Regions from separate parts of the Paenibacillus sp. JT22N15 genome, predicted to be linked through region 1. Evidence: riboswitches for the same ligand, from Rfam matches in the RefSeq annotation. Region 1 holds a riboswitch; the other holds the start of a gene.
What was found. A riboswitch is a leader RNA that binds a small molecule or an ion and turns the genes downstream of it on or off. The one in region 1 is predicted to bind cyclic di-GMP.
Positions count from the first base shown of each region.

Region 2: linked by a shared signal. The riboswitch ahead of AC50X8_RS21590 (transglutaminase-like domain-containing protein) and the one ahead of AC50X8_RS17760 (methyl-accepting chemotaxis protein) in region 1 are both predicted to bind cyclic di-GMP.

Region 1 covers NZ_JBXENV010000008.1:256,282-265,566, reverse strand. The annotation lists gene AC50X8_RS17780 (sn-glycerol-1-phosphate dehydrogenase) at 1-218, opposite strand, end outside; gene AC50X8_RS17775 (hypothetical protein) at 279-1,022, opposite strand; gene AC50X8_RS17770 (ABC transporter ATP-binding protein) at 1,019-1,717, opposite strand; gene AC50X8_RS17765 (GntR family transcriptional regulator) at 1,737-2,111, opposite strand; gene AC50X8_RS17760 (methyl-accepting chemotaxis protein) at 2,279-3,985, opposite strand; cyclic di-GMP riboswitch class I at 4,139-4,222, opposite strand; gene AC50X8_RS17755 (YrzA family protein) at 4,387-4,596, shown strand; tRNA gene AC50X8_RS17750 (tRNA-Thr) at 4,711-4,786, shown strand; tRNA gene AC50X8_RS17745 (tRNA-Pro) at 4,796-4,869, shown strand; gene AC50X8_RS17740 (phytoene desaturase family protein) at 5,006-6,031, opposite strand; gene AC50X8_RS17735 (glycosyl-4,4'-diaponeurosporenoate acyltransferase CrtO family protein) at 6,081-6,491, opposite strand; gene AC50X8_RS17730 (glycosyltransferase family 2 protein) at 6,600-7,769, opposite strand; gene AC50X8_RS17725 (aldehyde dehydrogenase family protein) at 7,766-9,178, opposite strand.
Region 2 covers NZ_JBXENV010000011.1:64,164-73,448, forward strand. The annotation lists gene AC50X8_RS21585 (SdrD B-like domain-containing protein) at 1-2,725, opposite strand, end outside; gene AC50X8_RS21590 (transglutaminase-like domain-containing protein) at 3,009-3,824, opposite strand; cyclic di-GMP riboswitch class I at 3,838-3,922, opposite strand; gene AC50X8_RS21595 (hypothetical protein) at 4,282-4,752, opposite strand; gene AC50X8_RS21600 (GNAT family N-acetyltransferase) at 4,980-5,474, shown strand; gene AC50X8_RS21605 (response regulator) at 5,523-6,737, opposite strand; gene AC50X8_RS21610 (DJ-1/PfpI/YhbO family deglycase/protease) at 6,961-7,482, opposite strand; gene AC50X8_RS21615 (hypothetical protein) at 7,578-8,105, opposite strand; gene AC50X8_RS21620 (hypothetical protein) at 8,141-8,488, opposite strand; gene AC50X8_RS21625 (hypothetical protein) at 8,622-9,170, opposite strand; gene AC50X8_RS21630 (hypothetical protein) at 9,219-9,285, opposite strand, start outside.

The sequences.
Region 1 (9,285 bases):
TCATATGTGATGTTGTCGGACACGATTAAAACTTTGCGATAGCCCTTCTTTACCAAATAAGGTGCGACCTGCTGAGTGGCTCCACGTTCAATAAGCAGCGGTTCAATTACGATGGACTGGACGGAGGAGGCGTCATAGCCTGCGGCAGCCAGCTTGAATTTTTCCATTAGCGTCATGAGTTCGTTGTCCCTTCTATCTTCAAAGTTGTATACGAACATTGTCACGCGCTAATGGCAGGTTTGTCAACCTTTGGCTTGCAGGCTTCGCCGCGCCTTCCTCTAAGCATCCAGCTTTTTGTTCAGCAAGTACAGCATGATGCTCACAAGGATAGCACCGATCACGATTTCAAGCGACATAACGCCCCAGTTTCCAATCGAAATATCGCCTGTTGGAGACACTAAGATAGACAAGCCTTCAGCGGTAGGCTCTGAGACCATCGTGCCGAATAAATTATCGTTAAACAACAATTCCTCCACATAGCTAATGACAAATTGCAGCAGGACGAAGACTGCTATTGCTACCCATGGAAAAAGCTTTTTATTAAAGAGATGCCCTACTGTAATCGAAAAATAGACTGTCAGCATCAAAAATAGGAGCGTCCAAAATATTAAAATAAAAAACAGGACTCCCGTCTCGAAATTAGGCGGACCCAATACATCCAGCAAGGCGCTTGGGGACAGCCATTTAAACAGCCAGACATGAAGCAGCACGATCCCACTCAGCGCAGCCGATAATACGAATTGCAGCAGAAGCGGCGAAGCGATTGTTTTCCACGTGGCCAGCGGCAATAAGCGGCGACCGTACGATTTAAGGTTATGGGAGTACGTCTTTGAGGAAAATATGATCAACATGAAGGCAACGAATAAATAGCCCATGAACATTAATGTAAGCGACAATGCAGGCTGCCAATTACGAGTTGCACTAAAAAAGGAAAGTGCTCCCTGCAAAATAATAAGCGCAGCAGCCGAGCCCATAATTAAATTCGCATTGCGTTTCCAGTCATATTTCAATAAGTTTATCATTCTGAAAATACCTCCCTGAATAGTTCATCTACACTTTTACCATGCTTGGAGCGTATGCTCTCCACATCCTGACGCAGTGAAACTTCACCGTTTTGAATAAAAATGACTTCATCGAAAACCCGTTCAATGTCGGTAATTAAATGCGTCGAGATAAGCACACAGCTGTCTTCATTATAAAATTTAACGATGGCGTCCAAAATTTTGCCCCGCGCGACGGGATCAACACCGCCTATCGGCTCATCGAGCAAATAAAGCTTAGCCTGACGCGACATCGCCAGCGTGAGCTGCAGCCGCTCATTCATCCCTTTGGATAAGGAGCTAATGCGATCATTGCGATCCAGCTTCAAAAAATCGAGCATGCTTCCCGCTTTCTCCTGATCGAAGTCCTTATAAAAGTCACTGAAAAAACGAAGGGCATCCTTCACCCGCATCCACGACTCGGTTACCGGCTGATCCGGCATAAAGGACGTAACCGCCTTCGTCCCGATGCCAATCGGCTCCCCGCAAATTCGAACGCTTCCTGAGGTTGGCTGAATGAGTCCTGCCGCCAGCTTCATGAGTGTACTCTTGCCGCTGCCATTGCTGCCAAGCAGACCAATAATTTTGCCAGCTTCCAGGTTTAAATTAATATTATGCAGCGCTTTTCTCGATCCGTAAGTTTTCGTTACGGCTTGCAGTTCAACTATCTTCTTCATTCGTTTATTCTCCCCCCGCCTATTTCTGATCTTCCTTGCTAACCGCTTCCGTAACAATCGCTACAATGTCATCCTTCTTAAAGCCCAAATCGCGCATCCCCTGAATGAAACGTCCGAGCAAATCAGCCGCCATTTCTTTCTTAATGCTCACAATCGCCGCCTCCTCGCTCGTTACATATCTTCCAAGTCCCCGTCTTGTTTCGACGATGCCTTCACGCTCCAGCTCCTGAAAAGTACGCTGGATCGTATTCGGATTGATTTGCAGCTCCACTGCAAGCTCGCGCACCGAATCGATTTTATCGCCGGGATTAAGCTTCCCGCTAATAATTTGCTGTTTAATGTAGTTCATGATCTGGATGTAGATCGGCTGGTTGTTGTCAAATTCAATCGGCATAAGTCACCTCCGTGTTAATGTATTAGTGTTATATCTAAATAGTACACTAATATTCTGTTGTTGTAAAGAGTTGGATAAAAAAAAGGCTGCCTCCAATCGCCCACGGGCGCTGAAAGCAGCTATTTCATTGATGCTATTCCATTTTCCAATCCGCTCTAAAGGCTAGCTTACACCTTGAATACAGCCGCTTTTTCGCGCAAATTAGTGGAAGAGCCCTGCAGTTTCTCAGCCAGCTCTTGAAGCTGAATCGATACCTCGAATTGATCTTCGGACATACCGCTCATCTGCTCCATTTTGCCATTTACCTCGGAGGAGGTTTGCAGCAGCTTGTCTACTGAGCCAACAATATCGGTAATGCCTTTTGTAATTTCATCAATGCCGACAGAAATTTCGCCCATTTGCTCGGACAATACGCTGCTTTGATTTTCCAGACCATTAAACATTTCGCTAGCCGTCACCGATGCCTGCTTCGTCGTTTCTATCACTTCCGAGAAGCTGCTCAAGCTTTGGCTGCTGTCGGCAAAATCGTTCTGAATAAGCTTAAGCTCCTTCGTAATATCTTTGGAAATGATATCGGTCTGGCTCGACAGCTTGCGAATTTCCTCCGCTACTACAGCAAAGCCTCTGCCATGCTCGCCTGCACGCGCCGATTCAATCGAAGCATTCAGCGACAATAAATTCGTCTGTGTGTTCAAATCCTGAATGCCGCCCAAAAACTTCGTTACATTATTGTAGCGCTCATTGATTCGGTCGAAGGACTCGGTAACTCGGGCAAATTGCTGCACCGTCTGATTCACCATCTGCACAACGCCCTTCATATCGGTGGAGCCTATACGCGATGACTCTCTCATTTCTTTCATGTCGCGATTAATATATTCGGTTGAAGCCGCAATTTGCTGCGAGCTTGCCGATATTTGCTCCGTTACGGCCGAGATCGAAGTTGCATCATCATACTGGGTCATCAAAATCGTTTTGCCGTTGCCAATCTCTTCCTTCACCTGCTCGGAAGCGTTCTGATTGCGAACAATCATATCGCCCATATTGCGCGAGGCTTGCAGAACAACCGTGCTTACATCCATAGTCGAACGAAGGGTGTCACGAAGCTCACTTCCCATTTGCGCCAGCGAGCGGTCAATTTGACCAAATTCATCTTGGCGATCCAGCTTCTCATCATAGGTGAAATCGTTATTTTGATAAGCGGTAATACGCTTCATTAAACCAACGATGCCTTTTTTTACATTCCGGCTTAACGAATACGACATGAGGAACGGCAGTACTGCCAGCAAAACAATATTGATGATAATAATCGTATTGGCAGCTGCAATACTTTTATTTAATGTCTCCTGTGTAGCGACCGTATCCACTTCGAGCCAATTTTCTACCGTTTCATTCGCAAAGCTGAGAACAATCGTATATGTACTGACAAGCTGTTTGACCTTGGCGGAGCGGTCTTCAATGGTTAGCAGGCTGTGATTGCCGTTTTCTTTATTAAGCTGCTCCAGTGCAAGGCCAAACACATTGCCTTGGTTCGAATAGGCGGTGCCGTTATCCCCGTGAGGATATTTTTCATCCAGGTACGCTAGTGTAACCTTCAATTTTTCTACCCGCTCGGGCATCGACTTAAGTGCCAAGTTGATTCCATCGTCGCCGGTGCTGCCGTTTTCTACGGCATCAATCATCGAAAGCAGCGTGCGCAGCATCGAATCCGATATCCCTTGATATTCTTTTTTGGCCTCCTGAAGCTCATTTGAAGCTTTCACTGCACTTCTAACCGAAGCATTTTGCATAAAAATCCACCCGCCAGCGACGACGTTGAACAAGGTGATTAATGAAGTGATAAACAACAGCTTCGTTGTAACCTTTTGTTTCTTCAAGAAATCAGAAATCCTTGATGTCCATTTTAACCATTTTGCCTCTCTCAATCGGTTAATCATCATTTTCTCTCCATCTCTCCTATTACACTGAAAAAACAAAAGCTATCCAATCACCGCGACGAATTGAACAGCTGAATCAGCCTATAGTCCTGTACCGGTGGTTTGGCTGCCATAGTTCAATACCTTAGGCCCATAACTTTGCGCCCCTATCTTTCAATAAGTTTGCCTTTTTCAGTATGTAATTTTCTATTTATTTCGACACTTTTAAAGTATAATTTAGGAAAACCTTTTTGTAAATTATAAAAAGCGAGATTATCTGACATGATACTTTGAAACTAGTGCCTAACAACGTTATAATATTAGCGAATGCTAGCTATTAATGAGATTTTAGGGGGGACAAGATGGATTTTCGACTAGATTTAATTGAGGATAAAATCGAATTTTTTGAGGCTTTTGACTTACGTACGCTCGAAAAGCACATTGACCAGCAAATTGAAGCGAATAAAGCACTGCTATTACAAGTTCATGCGATTAGTCATCATGCGGTGTTTCATCCCGATCGCGGGAAAATGCTGTACAGCGCAGTCGTTCATTTTAAAGTTAAAAAATAGGCCAATTCGGGCATTTGAACGCTGCCCGAATTTTTTTCAAAAAAATTTAAAAAAGGTATTGCATCCTCCTAAAGTTCTGTGGCATAATACATCTTGTGTCCGATACATAACCGCGCCGTTGTAGCTCAATTGGTAGAGCAACTGACTTGTAATCAGTAGGTTGGGGGTTCAAGTCCTCTCGACGGCACCATTTTTTTCCCGGGACGTAGCTCAGCTTGGTAGAGCACCTGGTTTGGGACCAGGGGGTCGCATGTTCAAATCGTGTCGTCCCGATATTTTATAAGTTGTTTCAAGCAGGCCCTCTAACTTAGAAGGGTTTTTTATTTTTTTCATTAAAAATAAACCGCGCTTAGCTGGAAGTTTTGCTGCCCCCGCTAAGCGCGGCTTTTCTTTTGCCCCAATAGATTCATTAATGATGCTGCCGAATCATCGCCTCTGCGGTGAGCAGCCCTGACATGGCAACCATCGGCGTTCCCCCGCCGGGATGGGTCGTTCCGCCCGCAAACCATAGTCCGCGCAAATCCGCACGATTGGACGGCCGCAAAAACGTCTGCTTTGCTGAATTCGAGGAAATGCCATAGATGGCGCCGCGAAATGCCGACGTATCCCGCTCCAAATCCTCCGGTGTATACAAAGCAAGCTGCTCTGCTTCCCGATCCAGTCCCTCCAAGCCATAGGCAGCCAGCTGCTTCAACAGACGGCCCTGATAGCGCTCCGCCTCCCGCTCCCAGCTCCAAGCGTCCGACGTATACGGGGCATTCGCCAAAATAAACAGGTTGCTGCCTCCTTCCGGCGCCAGTTCCTGTTCCATATAGGCGGAACAGCATACATAAATCGCAGGATCGGCAGGAGCCTCGCGGCGCGCGAAAATCGCCGAAAATTCCTCCCCATACCTTTCCGGATAAAATACAGTATGATGCAGCAGCTTATCGTAACGTCTGCGTATGCCTGCAAGAGTGACAAAGCCGGACAGAGAAGGCTCGTAAGTTGAAATATGGCGATTCGTCATGGCAGGCCGCAGCTGCTCGCCGAGCAAATCGCGGCATACGGACAGCACATCTCCGTTCGCGAGCACCAGATCGGCTGGCACAAAACCGCATTCCGTCTCTACTCCGCTTACGCCGCCGCCTTTTGCAGCAATGCACTGCACACGCACCGAGGTGCGTATTTCCGCCCCCATTTCCTCCGCAAGCTGGCGCAGACCTTCAACGATGCTGTAGGTGCCGCCTCGAACACCAAAAACGCCAAGCTCTGTCTCGACATGCGGCAGCATCGCGAAGATTGCTGGCGCCCGATCAGGAGCAGATCCGACATAGGTCGCATAACGTCCAAACAAGGCCAGTGTGTTGGGATGGCGAAAATAGCGGCGCAGCAGCATAGCGGCAGCAAGTCCTCCCGGTCCGGCGCCTACAACAGCAACATGCCTGGTCTTCATTTATAGTCTCTTCCTTCCCATGCTAGAATCAGCTTTCTATAAATGCCCGTCATAGACGGCTCGAGCCGCAAATTCGCCTGAGCCGCAGCCGGTTATATCGCAAAATCGCTATAAACGGCAAATTGGCCGCCAGCGCGTAGCCTACCATTAAATAGCCATACAAAGGCTCGTTCCAGATGAAAAATAACGGCGCGGGCACGATGGACAGCCAGTGCGTCCATTCGCCTCTGAGCGTTTCCCCCATGTACTCCTGGTAATAGGCTTGGCCGCGCTTAGCAAGCCTTTTCTTCTGGAATCCCCTGCGGAACAAAAAGCTGCCATCCGGCACGCTGTCCTTCCAGGAGCGGATGAACAGCACCTGCTCGTAGAAACGCTCCTCTGCCGAAGTGCCGCTTCTCCTTGCTGCGCTCCGCTTTGCGCACTGTCCCGCCTGCTCCTGCTCCTGCTTCTGGTCTTGCAAACCAGCGCTCTGGCAAGCTCGTATGAAAATAGGAGACGCCGAGATGGACGAGCAGCCATCCGCCAATATTCAGAGCGAGCACAGCCAGCGACGGCAATGCCTGCGCGCTCATAGCTTGCCTCGTTCCCGGCTGCCCATTGAAACGACTCGCCCTTTCCAAGAAACCTTCCTCCTAATGAAGGTCGAGAACAGCGAATAAGCGAAAAATAACAGAAACAAACTGAGCGGCAATGGGTACAGCAGTGCTGTCCAGCCCTTAAAACTCCCGGTTTTGCGCAGCCATAGCCCGAGCTGCAAGCTGTATGCCGCATAGCAGGCGACGCCTGTTCCCAGCAGCCAATAATCCGCCTCGACCTGCCCCCCAATTGAAGCAAGCATAAGGGTCACAGCCGATACGGCTCCGGCCAGCCACAGCGATACAGCGCAGGCTACGAAGGGCGCGGTCGATGCAGCGCCTGCTGCGAAGCTTTTGCTCCAGCCGCGGAACATGCTGTTCAGGCCGTCCGGGTACATTCTAAAGGAAATTTTTTCGCAGCCCATAAAATTGGACACCGGCATTTGATCAGAGCTAAAGGCTCGCCCCAGCTCGAAATGCTCCAATACTTTGCCCCGTACTGCCTCATGCCCGCCGATGCGGAAATAGTCATCCCGGCGGCATATGAGGCAAGGCCCAAACGCTCCCGCCCGGCTGTCTCCGTCGCCAACCGAAGCGATGACAATCAGATTGAAGAAAGCAGACAGCTGCTCATAAGCACGCTCCATTCGGTGGTAAGGCTGCACCGATACGAGTCCGCCAGCCTCCTTCTGGCTGGCGGCCAGCAGTTGTAAAGCATCCATTTCCAGTTCCACATCCGCATCCAGAAAAACAAGCAGCTCGCCTTGCGCTGTTTTGGCTCCCGTCCAGCAAGCCCAGCTTTTGCCGATCCAGCCGTCTGGCATCTCCTCCGCCCGAATGACAAGGGCGCCATTCGCGGCGGCAAGGCTTGCCGTTGCATCCTCCGAGCCGTCATCGACAACGATTACTTCTACATGACTTAGCTTCTGCCGCTGCAAGGCGTGCAGCAGCTTGCCGATATTAGCCGCTTCATTGCGTGCCGGAATGATGACAGAAATGGAGATCGGAACAGCGCTATTTTTCATGCCTGCTCCGTTCGCATCATCTGCCCCATTCCATTCATCCCCCTCATGAATGTCCCAATCCGGCAGCCGGCTTACCCGATTTTGCAGCAGCAGGCCGCACAGCCAGCCGAAAACAGCCCAAATGATCGAGAAACTCATCGCTTCCCCCTCCTTCTCCCGTACATATAGCCAATTGCCTGCTTTAGGCCGCTAAATGCCTGCTCCCGGTAAGGAAACCAATTGATTTGCGAGCTTCTGCGCCCAGCATTGACCATGACCGACTTTGAGCGGCAAAAGGCAAGCAGCCCTTCTTCGCCATGCGTACGGCCGAAGCCGCTCGCCTTCACCCCGCCAAAGGGCAAATGCATGTTGCCAATATGCCTTACAACGTCATTAATCGAGCAGCTTCCCGTCTCCAGCCGGGCTGCGAACGCTAGCCCTTTTTTTCGATTAGCCGTAAAAATGCTTGCGCTAAGCCCATAAGGCGAAGCATTTGCCAGCCGGATTACTTCCTCCTCTGACTGAAAGGCCATAATCGGCAGCAGCGGGCCGAAAATTTCCTCCTGCATAAGCTGCATCTCCTCCGTCACTCCGGTGAGTACGGTCGGCGGAAACAGCGGCGGCTCCGCTCCGGGCGGCAGCCCTCCTGCCGCAATGCTGGCGCCTTTGGCTACAGCATCGTCCAGCAGCCGTTTCACTTTATGCCAGCCTTCTTCCGTGGCTAATGCTCCAATCTCGGACCAAGAACCGCCTTCGGCCTGCCTCAGCTCCCGCGTATAAGCGACGACCGCGGCCAGAAAGGCTGCATAAATGCTTTCATGAACGTAAACCCGTTCCACGCTAATACATACCTGCCCGCTGTGCAAAAAAGCACCCCATACCGCTGCGCGAGCGGCTCTCTCTATGTGGGCATCGGCACATACGATCATCGGGTCCTTGCCACCAAGCTCCAGCACGCAAGGAATGAGCTGCGCCCCTGCTCGCGCCAGCACACTGCGCCCAGCCGCTTCGCTTCCGGTAAACCATAGCTTGTCAGGCCGTGCATCAATTAAGCGCTCCGCTTCCGCCTTCCCGCCTTCAACCAATTGAAGGACACCTGGCGGAAATGCAGCTTCCTCGATTAGCGCAGCAATGCGCTTGCTTAGCAGCGGCAGCTTCTCCGATGGCTTGAGCAGCACCGTATTCCCTACAGCAGCTGCCGCGAGTGCCGGAATGAGCGTCAATTGAAGCGGGAAATTCCACGGGGCAATGATAGCCGCCACGCCGCAAGGCTCATATGTAATGTGCGAGGAGGAGCCTGCGAGCCACAGCGGGGTGCGAACGCGGCGGGAACGCAGCAGCTTGGCCGTATTTTTTTCATAATAAGAAATAGCTTGAATGACCGTCAGCAAATCCGTCGTCAGCGCATCCATCGGGGTCTTGCCTGCCTCTTGGCCAAGCAGCGCAATCCACTCGTCCAAATCGCGAACGAGCAGCTGCCGCACCGAGCGGATATGCTGAATTCTATCCCGCACAGGAAGCGCCCTCCAGCTCGGAGCTGCTGCGCGGGCAGCAAACATTTCTTGCATCATTTAATCCCCCCAGCAAGGGCCGCCTTTATACGATTGGCAAAATGATCCTAGCAGGTTTTAATTCGCCAATAATGGGCAACACCTTAAATACAGGACCTACAGGA
Region 2 (9,285 bases), on a different contig from region 1:
CATCACTGCCTACAATGTTCGACAGCTGGAAGTAGAGCGATTTGATGTCTGTCAAATCATCCTTTTGGTAATTCCCTTGTTCGATCCAGCCCTGCTTGCTGTCATTCACATTCGTGAAATTGACAACCTGCTCCTGATTAACCGACTTGCTGTAATACGCGGACAGCGTGTAGTTTACCGTTCTGCTTCCCGCTGCCGCTGAGGATGTAAAGGTTTTATTGCCGGAAGAGAGTACTTCCGCTAGGTTAGGCTGCCATTGGGAGCCCCTTGCTTCATAAGGCGAACCGCTGTTGACGCGCAGTGCATTATCGCCTACATGCGGCAAAATATCCAGCACATCAATGACGCCGAGTCTCGTATTGCCGCTATTGCGAACTGCCAATCTGTAATCCGCTGTTCCGCCTTCGTACGTTACGCTGTAGCGCGGGTACTCGGTGTATTCAATATCGCCATCATAATCAAATGGCTGTACAGGAAGAGCTGGTTCTCCATCATACGTAGCATCATCTGATGCCCGGAAAATAGGCTCCAAATCGCCTTGATTCCATTTTGTCGACTGGACGAGAGATGCTTTGCGTACCGTTACGTTCGCTGAAGCATGAACAAAAAACTCATCCGTTCCCGCCGTTGGATCAAAGCCTATAACTGTATCTTTAATCGTATTGTTGCGTGTTTGCCACGCTGGCAAACTTTGCGGATTATCCTGTGCGGAATCCCCTGTATGCCAGAACTCTGAATTTGGATCGCTTGTTGTAATATACATATCGTTCGTGTAGGTAGTACCTTGAGGCGTACCTGCACGGACCTCGCCTTTATAGCTGATTTCAAAGCTTGTACCTGGAGCAAAAGAGGTGCCGTCGGACCATGACCATTTCACAAGGGTCCGTCCCGTACCGTTCCAGTTTTTATCAACAAGCTCCAGCTGTGGAGCACTTGCTCCAGCAGGCGTGCCCGTAAATGTAAACGAGGCTGCCAGTGCCGCAGCAGGATCAGCTATTTTAGGATTCGTGTAATAATCAAAGCTTGTTGGCAATAAATCATAGACAACTGGATTAATATAAGGTCCCGTTGCTTTAATATCGTTGCGGACCGTAAGTGTGAACGGCACCGTGCTGAGTGGACGGAAATTTCCCGCTCCAATCGCTTTATTAGCTACAAGCCATGGCTTCTCATTGTTGATGTTGAAATCTGCCTGAGCCGTTTTCTGAGGCTTGTCATCCCATTGGCCCGGAATGGTAACATTCAGCGCTTGATAATCCAGCGTGACTTGATTCGTTACTTGATCACCGTGGACGACAGGGGTGTTCGTGCCATTAGCAAAATCTCTAACGGTCCCTGTAATTTCAATGCCGCCAATTGTACCTCCTGGAGCTAGGGTGCTGAACGACCACTCCAAGGCAACCAAAAATTCGCCAGCATTTAGCACAATGCGGTTCGTACCAGCTGTCGTGCTCACTGTAATTGTGCCGTTAGGCGCAAGGCTGCCGCTATACGCATGCCAAGTTTCAGTCGTACCATCGCTTGTTTTATAACGAAGCTGGGAAGTGAAAACATTTGGCATTTTAATGCTGCTGTAGTCCATTTCCGCAGGCAGCACATCTGTCAATACCAGGTTCGACAAAGAGGTATTTACATTCGTCCCCGTATTGCTGATGCCGCCGATGTTGAACTTCTGTGTTTGGCCATGCCAGCGATACTGGTAAACACGCGACTTGGTTAGTCCGGAAACGCCAGATACTGGCTCTCCGAATTTAGTTGTCACATCAGCGTCAGGATCAGTGACCGAGCCGCCACCTTCGAGCGTATAACCGCTCAAAATTTCAACATTATTTTTGCGTTCCAGCGGTGTTCCGGTCGGATGACCATACCCTAAATCGTCAGGGAAGGTGACCGATACTTTCGCTTCGAAAGATTGTCCGGAAGCAAGCTCAATATTCGACCAAGTGATCGTGCGAGCTGTTGAATCATAGACACCGCCTTCTGTTGAGCTCACATATACAGCATCTGGCGGCAGTGTATCGACTAACGTCGCATTTTTCAAGCTGCCAGGGTTATCATTGCCGGCTTCGCCTTTAATGCCTACCGTATACTCAACCGCTCCGCCAATAATCGGAACTGTGCTGCCAAATCCAGTAGCTTGGCTTTTATAAGCCCACCACTTGTCGTAGGTCGAAGCAGTTGGCGTCGCCGTCGGTGTTGCTGTAGGCGTCGGTGTAGCTACCGGATTCGGGTCCGCGTTAATCGTTACATTCGCCGATGCCGTTGTACTTTCCGCTGAATCAACGAGTGTAATCGTCGCCGTATTCGTCGTAGGCACAACCGAGCTTGAGCCAGTCGGCTTCGCTTTCACGGGAATTTCCAGCTTCACCGAAGTACCGGAAGGCAATGGATGTGCATTGACGGTTAGAGTTTGGCCATTTTTCGTATCCCAGCCTCCATCCTCCCAGCCATCTACAATTTCAAATTGTGCCGGTACTGTATCAACAATCGTTACATTCTTACCGACATGAGTCGCTCCATCTGCCTGATACAAGATCGTATACTTGAAGGTATCTCCTACATTAACAGTGCTCACACTGGCTGTCTTTGTAAAAGTCAGCCCTGTAATCGGTCCTGCTGCCTGTACCGGTGCTGCGAATGGCTGTAATGCAGCTTGCAGCAGCAAAACGAGCAGCATGATCCAGGAAATCTTGTGCCTGATCGCTCTCTGTCTACTTGCGGGCATCTCATCAATCCTCTCTTTTTCTCTATCTCCTCTAGTTTCTCTCTTGTTGTGAATACCGATAATGCCTAGTACAAAAACATTACCTTACGAATACCACGTCATTTTCCATCCTCTTCCTCCTTGTATTCAAATAAGAAAATTATATCCAGCCCAACTGTACAAAAACTTTACAAGCCTCCCCTTTATCCGTCAGCTAAATAACTGCAAAAAAGCTTCGTCCATCCGATGAAGGATAGACGAAGCTTCTGTGTGTACCTATTGAGTTATATGTGTTTATTTCCGTTTAATAAACTTTAGCAGCCGTATAACGCGAGCTGTCTTTAATCATTTTGCCCGCTTTCTTGCTGTTCTTCAGGCCAGCATCAAGCGTCGTATCGATCGTGATCCATTTGCCGTCCAAATATACTTCATTCCAAGCGTGATAATTTGATACATCAGACGCTTTGCCCGTCACCATCTTGGCCGGAATGTCCAAGCTGCGAAGCATGCCTGCCATTAATGCAGCGTAGCCGTAGCAAATATCTTTCTGCGAACTAAAGGTACGATCGATTTGAGGCAAATAATCGTTGGTCACCTTAGCCGCAAGCTGATGATCGTAAGAAATATTCGCTACAATATAATTGTAAACCGCCGTTACCTTCTCGGTATCCGTCTTTGCTCCCTTAGTCAGTTCCAATGCTTTCTTAACCGCTTTGCTGTTGCTGCTCCAATCAATATTTTGTATGGAGTTCAAATAGACGAGGCTGCTGTCACTCAAATTCAAGGTAACTTTGCCTGTATGAACTGCTCTATATTTTTTGGTACCACTTACGTTTTCCAATAATGAAATCGTATAATCTCCATTGCCCAGTTGAAGCGCAAACCATTCTTCTGTCTGGTTTGTCCGGAGCGCATACGTATAATTTTTGCCGTCTTTGGCTACAACCAGCCTTGTATCTACGCCTGACTTGACCTCATAACGAATGCCGATGCTTCCTTTATCCACATTGGATTCGTCGAGCCAGCTTGTCCCAGCTGCCGCTGCCACTTGAGCAGTTGCTTGAGGGAACACGGACAGAATCAACGCCAGCAAAATCATAACCGTTAAACTTTTGCGCATAAAAAAAACTCCCTTCGGTGGCTAGGCTGCCATCTAATAATAGAGAAGGCCCTTTAGCTTTGCGTCCCTGCCTTTCGACAGGTTTGCCGTTATCGTGTAAAGTTTTGTAAGTGGTGTTAGGTAGAAAAACTACCTTATATTAAACTATGATTATCTCTAGTATATACCCATTATTTGCAATAAACAATACGTTAAATCTTTTTTATTTCCAGGCTGAGGCTTGTATTTTCTGGTTTTTCTTCATCCATCTCCGCTTTAACCGTTTCATAAAAGGCTCTTCCTTCCGCTCTTTAAGCATGCCCTTTACGTCTCTAAGCAGGAGCATATACCGCATTTCATCTTCGTGCTTCAAGCTTTGAAATTCTTTCAAATGTTCTGCGCCCATCTCGCTTCAACTCCATCATGCGTTTTATCAATCCTATGTCGGTTGATAAAATTCCGATACCCGAAACAGCGTTTAGCTGCTTTTGACCGTGTAAAACTTTTGGAATCTCCAAAACTTCCTTGGTCCTGTCGACAAATAAAGCCACGCAAAAAAATCACGAATACCATCATCTACGATTCCCTCATTGTACCGATAAAGCTGACGCTGGTAGTTCAGGCGGCATATTTCCACCCCGTCCCACCAAAAAGAAAACGTGTTCCGCTTATCATCATGCTCCAGAGTAATCATAAATTTCCCTTCCGAAAGCTGAAAATACTGCTTGTCATAAAAAAACAAAGGCCCCTCAGAAGTAGCTGTAATGCCAATAAAATGACCTCTATGATGGGTATAAAAGCCACGAACGATGGTGTAATCGGTCATTTGATTCAAATTCAGCTGTCGTAGGTGCTGGGCTCCCTCGCTTATACAGCAAGCCAGCTCAGGATAGCGAAAATGGCGAATGACATTCATTTGCCGCTTCTCGGTTATCATCATCTTCTTCAACCATTCCTTTGGACATGCTATTTTTTTGAAAATGAAGCTCGTAAAGCTTGTCCGTCTCCATTTTCACCTACTCCTCCATTATAAATAGGGCAACTCTACAATTTCTCGACAAAATCTCTGTTTAATCTCGCAAAACTTACAAAATAATAGGCCGCATAGAATATTGAATTTTTATTCCTTCAACAGTATGATAATTCAAAGGAATACTCAGAAAGGACTGCAGCCCTTTGGAAGAACAAAAACTTTGGACTAGAAGCGACGGATTTACAATTAGCACAAATAAAGCTTATTTGGATATTGAAACGATTTATAAATTTCTAAACGAGGAATCTTATTGGGCAAACGGAATTGACAAAGAACTTGTACAAGCAGCCATTGAACACTCCATTTTGTGCTACGGCATTTATCAGGGGAATCCGCTTAAGGAACAAGCGAAGCTAGTTGGTTTTGCGCGAGTTGTCACCGACCTTGTCCGCTTTTCCTGGTTAGGGGATGTATTTGTTATACCCGAGTTTCGAGGTATAGGACTTAGCAAGTGGCTATTAGAAACCATATTGGAGCACCCCAAACTAAAAGGAACAAGCTTTAATCTAGGTACAAAAGATGCTCAGACTTTATATGCCAAGTATGGTTTTAAGCCTCTCGAGCAAGTAGAAAGAAGAATGGCACGGCCATTGGATTGGAGAGCTATTTATGAGGGCTATGGTTTAAAAAGTCAATAGCACTCGCTTGCCCCTCCAATTATTTACCATTTTGTTTCCTTCACCAGTCTACAAACCATTAACGCCGCTTTTCCAATCTTTGTACCATTCTGTAATGTATGCGCTTGGCTGCTCGTTCAATTCCTCCATCAGCGCGGCGGTTAAAGCATTGTACTGCTGATTAACCATAAGATGATTCCCTTTAGACGCATACAGCTGCATTAAGGCAAAATAAGCCTCTTCCGCCTGCGCATGCTCCTCGATAATTCGAATATATCCGGCAATCGCTTTATCCAGCTGGCCATGCTCGACATGCCAAGCTTCCAAGCGATAGGAAGTATTCAGCCACAGGCGCTTCAGGCGCTGGCGTTCGCTCTCCGCCCACCAATAATCATAATCCTTTAAATAATCGCCTCGATAAAGATTCATAGCCTCCTCGTATTCCGCAAGGGTTGCCGCCGCTAGCGGCGGTGCAGCAGCAATTCCTCTCTCCCATTCCTCCACATCCAGCACAACCTGATTAAGCGTCAATATGTATCCTTCTGTTGTATTGGCGATGTGAAAACACTTTCCAAACTGATCAAGCGTTTTCCTAATATGGTACACCGTCGTATACAGCTGGGCATATACTTTCTCCGTCCCATTATCGGGCCATAGCAAATCGATTAATAGCGATTTCCTTACCAGCTGTTCGCGATGCTGGAGCAAATACAGAAACAGCTCCTGCGCCTTTGTCGTACGCCAACGTATGGCTGCATCCTTTTTTCCAGAAAATTCGACACTGAACTGCCCCAGCAGCTGCAAAATCAGGTGCTGCTCCTCATTCGTTTTTATCACTTGCTGCACGGCCTGCCCTTTATCCTTCACATGGGAGTCCAGCCGCTTCTGAATCCGTTCCATCGTTTTCATTAACCGCTCAGGATGGATCGGCTTGACGACATAATCCAGCGCATTCAGCTCAAAAGCTTTCACTGCATATTCATCATAAGCGGTTACAAATACGATATTCAGCTCTGGTCTTACCTCCAGCAGTTGCTCGGCAAGCGCAATGCCACTGACTTCGGGCAAATTAATATCCAAAAATACAACATCCGGCAGATCAAGCAAAATCCGCTCTTTCCCGACCGTTGGATCCTCATATTTCCCCAATACCTCTACGTTATTTAGTTTCACGAGTTGCCGCTCCAAGTAATCCAAAGCGAGGCTTTCATCATCTACAAGGATAACCTTCATGCTTGACTCCTTTAATATACGAAATAACCACTCGTTCACAAACTCTGCCATGCTGACAACAATTATAATGCAGTTAAATAGTTGCCGCAATCATTTGGCATGAATAGTCGTTACAAATTCAGGAAAATTTATATAGCAAAAGAGCAGCAAGCGTTAAACCTAAGGCAGGTCAAACGCTTGCTGCTCTTGCGATTTGCGGTTTTGGTTTTGCCTACAGGCAAAACTCGCAGCGATAATAGATGGAATACACGATCCAGTTGTTCTGCTAGACAGTCTACCAGGCGTTGACGCCCAGTTGTTCAATCGTTGCTTGAATAAAAGCCGGCTCATCCTCTGGCGTACGGGAAGTAATCAAATTACGATCAACTACGACTTCCTCATTGCGAAAATGCCCCCCGGCTGCCTGCACTTCCTGCTCCAGCTCTGGATAAGCCGTCAGTGTGCGTCCTTGCAGCAAACCAGCTTCCGCCAAAATTTGCGGGCCATGGCAAATGGCAGCAATGGTAATGCCTTTTTCATCAGCCTCTTTGACAAAAGCTTGCACGGCCGCATCTTCCTTCAAGTGGGAAGGTGATGCGCCGCCAGGAATAATAATAGCCGCATAATCGCTCGCCTTCGCCTCATTAATCGCAAGATGCGACTTATAGGCAACTGTGCCCTGCTTGCCTTTTAGTTCCTCATTGCTGCGCAAGCTTATAATAACCGCCTCATGGCCATTTTTCACCATTTCATCATACGGATTTTGCATTTCTGAATCTTCAAAGCCATCGGCCAGCAGAAAAGCCACCTTCTTCATTTGCGTCATCATTTACACGCTCCTTCTTGTTTGGGCTCTATGTTACTTTACCCTAAAAAAAGGTTTCGCAAACAAATCCTGCTGTTCATATTCCATCAACGATACACGAGCATCCTCCCGCAATAGTCGCATTCCTCGCTTTGCTGGGGAAGAAGCACCTTATTCGCCCCGCAGCCTGGGCAGCTGATTGTTTTAGGTTCAGATGATGCTGGGGGCGGAGAGCTCTGCCTTGCATTATCGTGTTCTGTCTGCTCTACTAAACGGGCAGCTGCTGCCGCTTGCTCCTCCGCTTCTCTTGCAGATTTTCTCGCTTGCTCCTCATTTTCAGCAAGACTTTTCTCATGCAATAGCTCTTGTCTTGCGATATGCAATTCAAGCTCTAAAGAATCAATCGTTTCCTTATGCTTCTTTTGGACTGATTTACGGTTCGAATAGCGCAAACCAAGGTACACTCCAATCCATGCTGGGAAAACGAAAATCAAGGAATAAAGAAGAATATAAAACATTAATTCTTCCCGATTTGGAGTCGATATTCCATTTTTAATAAAGAAAGCACCAATAACTAACCACACAATTCCGTTTACATACGAAATCATTTTAGATGAATCGTATCCCTTCCGCATTGCTCATCCCGCCTCTGTATCATCGTCCAGTCTCTTTAATTTAAATGTTGTACTCGTGCAAGTCTTGCCCTCTTCAGCTCACTTGTTTCGTTTTGCATCTCATGCAATCGCTGCTCCAAGCTGGCTGAATACTTCTGTGCTTTTTCCATGTATTCTTTTTGTTTTATTTTATCGACCTTCTCGATCATTGCCGCCAATATAAATATGACTGCCGCTGTTATCCCGAAATATTTCCCGAAAAATAAAGCCTGCTCCGCGAAGGACATCTCACCTGCTCTATATAAGGGCATATACAGCATGCCATTCACAAGACATCCGATTGCAATTATTTTAAGTACTCCACCCATCCCGCTATCCCCTTTCCCTTTCGTTGCTGCAATCATTTGAGACCATAAGCTGCTATTATATTGAATCTCTTACCCTAGTAAAAAAAGCAGCATCCGTTAAACCCGCTATAGGCTAAACGCTTGCTGCTCTTATTTCTCTTTGGAGACCCTCAAATAGGCTGGCTTAAAATTAACTATACACCAGCATCGTTCCACAATAGTCGCATTCCACGCTCTGCATAGGCTGCAGCACCTTTCTCGCGCCACAACCCGGACAACTGATATTTTTAGGCATGAGGGGTGGCGGTGGCGGAGACGACGGTGGAGGCGGTGATGTACGGCTCGCGGCTTCGCGCCTTGCCGCTGCCTCTGTTTCTGCGCGCAAAGCCGCCAGCGTCGCTTCCTTCTCAGCCTCTAGCCTAGCCGTTGCTTCCGCTTCCTCGGCTCGTTCGCGTTCTTCTCTTGCAAGCTCCTGCTCATGCTCCAGCTTCTGTAGCTCTATTCGAAACTGGACTAGATATGGCTCCTGTTCATTTAAATATTTTTGCTTCCAATTAAAACGCCTGTTCTTCCTTACCCCAACACAAAAAAGGGAAGCGCCAGGAAATAAAGAGAAGACAACCCAAGAGGCTATGAGTCCATCTAATCCATAACTTGGGTCCAATGTATTCGGATATAAGATGAGACCTAAAGCAGCCCAGAATACGCCAATTGCCTTGTGCCAAAAACCAGCTGCCATTTTCATTCACCCCGTCTTTCGCTCTGCATGGCATAGGAGCCTTTACACCTAGCGGTATTCAATACTTGCATGGCAATATTCGCAGAGGATTGTTTGTTTAGGCCATAGCATCGTA